One region of the Massilia sp. DD77 genome, then DNA from elsewhere that is predicted to be linked to it. Evidence: predicted binding sites of a transcription regulator. Region 1 holds the regulator's gene; the other holds the start of a gene.
The links. The regulator HrcA, encoded in region 1, represses chaperone genes, less so after heat shock. The targets are predictions, from matches to a motif close to TTAGCACTCNNNNNNNNNGAGTGCTAA.
Positions count from the first base shown of each region.

Region 2: the regulator HrcA is predicted to act here: its motif matches at 1,872-1,898, upstream of groES (co-chaperone GroES).

Region 1 covers NZ_JBAMDH010000010.1:1,391-4,557, reverse strand. The annotation lists gene V7778_RS07335 (outer membrane protein assembly factor BamE) at 1-40, opposite strand, end outside; gene fur (ferric iron uptake transcriptional regulator) at 194-622, shown strand; gene hrcA (heat-inducible transcriptional repressor HrcA) at 829-1,845, opposite strand; gene V7778_RS07320 (HAD family hydrolase) at 1,953-2,657, opposite strand; gene V7778_RS07315 (hypothetical protein) at 2,850-3,167, shown strand, end outside.
Region 2 covers NZ_JBAMDH010000043.1:9,222-12,388, forward strand. The annotation lists gene V7778_RS21725 (sulfite exporter TauE/SafE family protein) at 1-281, opposite strand, end outside; gene V7778_RS21730 (EVE domain-containing protein) at 281-751, opposite strand; RNA gene ssrS (6S RNA) at 869-1,050, opposite strand; gene V7778_RS21740 (cell division protein ZapA) at 1,096-1,407, opposite strand; gene V7778_RS21745 (hypothetical protein) at 1,404-1,646, opposite strand; gene groES (co-chaperone GroES) at 1,989-2,279, shown strand; gene groL (chaperonin GroEL) at 2,320-3,167, shown strand, end outside.

The DNA of each region.
Region 1 (3,167 bases):
GACGCGTCTGGTTACGCCAGCTGGCGCAGCCGGACAGCATCAGGGTGCACGCGAGGCCTGCAAGAAGCGCAGTCCTGGCGGAGGATCGATGAAAAACGGCATGGTTGACGCGCATAGATAACCTCAAAACGTTTGAGCGGGAGCTCCAAAACGCTATATCATAAAGCACTCCGCCAAACTACGAGCAACAAACATGAGTAACAACCCCTCCGACCTGAAGGCCAGCGGCCTGAAGGCTACCCTGCCGCGACTGAAAATCCTGGAAATCTTCCAGAACAGCGAAGTGCGGCACCTGACGGCGGAAGACGTCTACAAGATCCTGCTGGCCGATAACATGGACGTGGGCCTGGCGACCGTCTACCGGGTCCTGACCCAGTTCGAGCAGGCCGGGCTGCTCAACCGCAACCACTTCGAAACCGGCAAGGCGATCTACGAGCTGAACGCCGGCTCCCACCACGACCACCTGGTGTGCCTGGATTGCGGGCATGTCGAGGAGTTCTACGACGAAGAGATCGAATCGCGCCAGCACAAGGTGGCGACCGAGCGCGGGTTCAAGATCGCCGAGCATGCGCTGGCGATTTATGGGAATTGCGTGAAGGTGAATTGCCCGAGGAAGCAGTAAATACGGCGTGCGGTGCAAGGATGCGTTGCCGGCTGATCGACGAACTTGGGTCCCCGCCTTCGCGGGGATGACGTTCTAAAGGAGCCGACTACGATCGGCGCTCCCTGCCACCGACCTAAAAACCGTCATACCCGCCACTGGCGGCTATGACTCCCTGCGCAGGCGAGAACCCAAGTTAAAAGCACGCCGCGGACGCGTGCTTTTTTTTACGGCTGACTGAGCGCGTTGGACAGCAGCTTCGCCGTGATATCCACAATCGGAATCACCCGCTCATACGCCATCCGCGTCGGCCCGATCACCCCCAAGGTCCCCACGATCCGCCCGTTCACCTCGTAGGGCGCCGTCACCACGCTCATCTCGTCCATCGGCACCAGCTTCGACTCGCCGCCGATGAAGATCTGCACCCCGCCCGCCTTGCTGGACACGTCCAGCAGCTGCATCAAGCCGGTCTTCTGCTCGAACATCTCGAACATCTGGCGCAGCGAGCTCATGTTGGAGGAGAGGTCGGACACCGACAGCAGGTTGCGCTCGCCCGAGATCACCATGTCGTCGCCCTCGGCCATCGCCTCGCTGCCCGCCTCCACCGCGGCCTGCATCAGGCTGCCCATGTCGTCGCGCAGCTGGCGCAGTTCGCCGGTCAGGCGGGCGCGCACCTCGTCGAAGGTCAGGCCGGCATAGTTCTGGTTCAGGTAGTTGGCCGACTGGGTCAGCTGGCCGGGCGTGTAGTCGACGTCGGTCAGGAGCAGGCGGTTCTGCACATCGCCGCGCGGGTCGACGATCACCAGCAGGATGCGCTTCTCGGACAGGCGCAGGAATTCGATCTGCTGGAACACCGATTCGCGGCGCGGGCTTTGCACCACGCCGGCGAACTGCGACAGCGAGGACAGCATCTGGGCGGCGTTGGCGATGATCTTCTGCGGCTGCTGCACCGGCAGGCGCATGCGCTCGGCGGCGACGGTCTGCTCGTCGAGATGCCGTACCGTCAGCAGGGTATCCACGAACAGGCGGTAGCCGCGCGGCGTCGGGATGCGGCCGGCCGAGGTATGCGGACTGGCCACGTAGCCCATCTCCTCGAGGTCCGCCATGATGTTGCGGATCGTGGCCGGCGACAGGTCCAGGCCGGAGATCTTCGACAGCGCGCGCGAGCCTACCGGCTGGCCGTCGGCGATATAGCGTTCGACCAGCGCTTTGAGCAGGGTTTGGGCACGGTTATCGAGTTGCATGATTCCTGGAAGCAAAAGAGTTGCTGCCTATATTATAAATAGGTGGGGACGCGGCGCCGCAACTGCAAGCCTGCGCAAGGCGAGGCATGCGCCTGCTCAAACCGGTTTCAGGCATGTTCGCGCTTGAGCCAGTCGATGAGTTCGTCCAGGCTCGTCACTTCGGCGTCGGGCTCCACCAGATGAGGTATCGGGTTGCGCTTGCCGACCCGGTTCATCCAGACGGCGCGCAGGCCGGCGCGCTGGGCGCCCTGGACGTCGAGCAGCAGGTCGTCGCCCACGTACACGGCCTCGGAAAATCGCACGCCGAGCGCTGCGCAAGCGGCCTGGAAGATCTCGGGAGCGGGCTTGGCCTTGCCGAACTGGTGGGCGGCCACCGAGGCCTGGAAGTGGCGCGCCAGGCCGATGGTCTCCAGGTCGGCGTTGCCGTTCGTCACGGAGCCGATCAGCACCCGGCTCTTCAGGCGCAGCAGGCCGGGCACCACATCGTCGTAGGGAATCACGGCATTGCGCGCAGCAAAGAATTCGACCATGGCAAGCTCGACCTTGGTGGTATCCTCGCCCGCCTGCTCGAAGGCGGCGATCAGGCCGGCGCGGCGCAGCGCGCCCAGGTCGAGCTGGAATTCGGGGCGGCTGGCCAGCAGTTCCAGGCGCGCCTGGCGCAAGGTTTCGATCGTGTATTGCTGCGCCACGCGGGGCGCATGCTCGGCCAGCCAGGCATAGAGGATCTTCTCCGCTTCGATGATGACGGGCGCGATCGGCCACAAGGTGTCGTCGAGATCGAACAGAACGGCTTTTGGCCAGGGTTTTGTCATGGTGCGCGGGTTGCAGGTGTCGCCCCAAGCATAACGAGCCGCTCCTTGAAAATCAATCGCATACAGACGTCGTTACACCCCGATACAAAGGCAAATGGACCAGCAGCTTGCCAAATGGACTAAAATGTTGGGCGATTTTGTCTATCTATCCGCGCAACGCGCTTTCCCGTCCGAATATTGTGGAGTAAGTACATGAAGAGTTCCAATCTGCGTGCCGGCGCCGTGCTGGCTTGCACGCTCGCGCTGACCGCCTGCGGCGGCGGCGACGATGGCCAGCTTGCCATTGGCGGCAGCTTTTCCGGCGTGACCAAGACCGGCCTGGTGCTGACCAACAACGGCGGCTCGGACTACGCGGTCGTCCCGACCACCAGCGGCGTCGGCAACTGGTTCTTCCCGAACCTGGTGGAAACCGACTCCAAGTACAACGTCGAGGTCAAGAGCAAGCCGGACAACGTGGAAAGCTGCCAGGTCATCGCCCCTACCGGGCGCGCGGTGTTCTCGACCAACCGC
Region 2 (3,167 bases), on a different contig from region 1:
GAGCCCACCAGGATGCCGGGCGCCAGCAGCTTCACCACCGGCCACAGGATCGCGCCGTGGGCGTGGTGCGCCCGCATCGAGGACAGCGAGGTAAACAGGATGGTGGCGAGCGAGGTCGCGATCGCCATGTGCACCACCAGCTCGGGCGCGATGCCGCGCGCGCTGAAGATCATCGTGATGAAGGGGACCAGCACCATGCCGCCGCCGATGCCGAGCAGGCCGGCGGCGAAGCCGCCGAAGGCGCCCATCGCGAGCAGGACGAGGATCAGCGGAATGTCCATCACGCTCCCTTGCCGCGCACCAGGGCGACAATGGTGTTCCACTCCTGCGCCGTGACCGGCGAGATCGACAGGCGGCTGCCCTTCTGCAGCAGGACCATGTCCTCCAGCGCGGGAATGGCGCGCAGCTCGGACAGCGGCAGGTAGCGCCCCTGTTCCACGGCGCGCACGTCGACCGAGATCCAGCGCGGTTCTTCCTGCTTCGCCTTGGGGTCGTGGTACTTGCTGGCCGGGTCGAACTGGCTCGCGTCCGGATACGGGGTGCTCGCGACTTCGGCGATGCCCGCCACGCCGGGGACCGCGCAGCTGGAGTGGTAGAACAGGACGCCGTCGCCGACCGACATGGCGTCGCGCATGAAGTTGCGCGCCTGGTAGTTACGCACGCCGAACCAGGCCAGCGTCCGCTGCGGCGCGGCCAGCAGGTCGTCGAAGCTGACCTCGTCGGGTTCGGATTTCATCAGCCAATAGCGCATCGCGCCTCCACAACAAATCAAACAAAGCGCGCCAGGAATGGCGCATACAAAACAAAGCGCGCCGGGACGACGCGCAAAAAAAAACGGTTGCGAACCGAAGTGCGCAACCGCCTGTATCTGTGCCCCGCCTGTGCCGTTTCTGCCGGCATCCCGAACCAGAACGGTTCAAGGTGGTCGCGGTCAGATCAATTTCGGGTTCGTCGGACTAGCGACGCTCACGCCCATCGAACGTGTTCCACAACCTATGCGTAAGAATGGTTCAAGGAATATATGGCAAATCTCGAACACCGCAGGGTAGAGCGCAGTTTACTCCCTTGGCCGGGCATGTCAAACGGTTTCGGCCGTCAAGACAGATTTTCCTGCGGCGACAAGGCCTTGTCCAACACCGTGTGCATCGCTTCCAGTTTCTGCTTGACTTCGAGGATGGACATGTCCGACAGCGGACCCTGGGGCGACTTCACCGACAGGAATTCGGCCGCGACCGACAAGGCCGCCATGACCGCGATACGGTCGGTGCCCTTGACCTTGCCCGAGTCGCGCAGCGCGCACATCTTGCCGTCGAGGTAATGGACCGCTTCGCGCAAGGTGCGCTCCTCGCCTTCGCGGCAGGCCAGGCGGTAGGGCTGGCCCATGATGGTGACGTCGAGATGGATCATTGGGTGGCCTCGCTCTCGTCGGCGGCGCCTTCGCCGTCCCCGCCGGGCGGCGGCGGCAGCTGTCCGATCAGGGCCTCGAGCCGGCGCTGGGCCTCCAGCAGGCGGTCCCTGAAGGAGACGTTCTCGACGCTCAGCAAGTGGTTGGCCTGGCGCAGCAGGTAATTCTCGGCGCGCAAAGACTGGGTCAGCTGGGCGAGCCGGTCGATTTTGTCTGAGAGGTCTTGGAATTCGGAAATCATTCGACACTATAGGACCGAGATGGATTTTCAGTCAACCGAATCGCTGTGAAAATGGCAACTGGCACCCGTGCGGCGTGAAACCCCACGGGGGTGTACCCTGCCCCGCTGGTCAGGCCGCCACTGCCCCGCCAGAGGGGCAATCCCTCCATTAAATTGTGATATCGCAAAAAGATCAGTTAAACAAGCCACACTGTGGCTTGAAATGGGTACTTATCGTCCCTATAATTAGCACTCGTTAGTAGAGAGTGCTAACAACTCTTTGCAGCCGACGCAAGCTGGGGAAAACCTGGATGCGGCGGCAATTGATAGCTAGTCAAACCACTGAAATATAAGGAGTTTTGCATGAACCTTCGTCCTCTGCACGATCGCGTAATCGTGAAGCGTCTCGACCAGGAAACCAAAACTGCATCCGGCCTCATCATCCCTGATGCAGCCGCCGAGAAGCCAGACCAGGGTGAGGTGCTCGCCATCGGTAACGGCAAGGTGCAGGATAACGGCCAGGTCCGTCCGCTGGAAGTGAAGGTCGGCGACCGCGTGCTGTTCGGCAAGTACTCCGGCCAGGCCGTCAAGGTCAACGGCGAAGAGCTGCTGGTGATGCGCGAAGAAGACATCATGGCCGTCGTGGCCCAGTAATTCCTAGAACCATTCACGAATTCATTCGGAGATACAGAACATGGCAGCTAAAGAAGTAGTGTTTGGCGACGCAGCGCGCGCAAAAATGGTTGAAGGCGTCAACATCCTGGCCAACGCGGTCAAGGTCACCCTGGGCCCGAAAGGCCGCAACGTCGTGCTGGAGCGCTCGTTCGGCGCCCCGACCGTGACCAAGGACGGCGTCTCGGTCGCCAAAGAGATCGAACTGAAAGACAAGCTCATGAACATGGGCGCGCAGATGGTCAAGGAAGTCGCTTCGAAGACCAGCGACAACGCCGGCGACGGCACCACCACCGCGACCGTGCTGGCACAAGCCATCGTCCGCGAAGGCATGAAGTTCGTTGCCGCCGGCATGAACCCGATGGACCTGAAGCGCGGCATCGACAAGGCCGTCGCAGCCACCGTCGAAGAACTCAAGAAGATCGCCAAGCCGACCACCACCTCGAAGGAAATCGCCCAGGTTGGCGCCATCTCGGCCAACTCGGAAACCTCGATCGGCGAGCGCATCGCCGAAGCGATGGAAAAAGTCGGCAAGGAAGGCGTCATCACCGTCGAAGACGGCAAGTCGCTGAACGACGAGCTGGACATCGTGGAAGGCATGCAGTTCGACCGCGGCTACCTGTCGCCTTACTTCATCAACAACCCGGACAAGCAAGTCGCCGTGCACGAGAACCCATTCGTCCTGCTGTGCGACAAGAAGATCTCGAACATCCGCGACCTGCTGCCGGTGCTGGAGCAAGTGGCCAAGGCCGGCCGTCCGCTGGTGATCGTCGCCGAAGACATCGAAGGCGAAGCCCTGGCGACCCTGGTGGTCAACAACATCCGCGGCATCCTGAAGACCGTCGCCGTCAAGGCTCCGGGCTTCGGCGA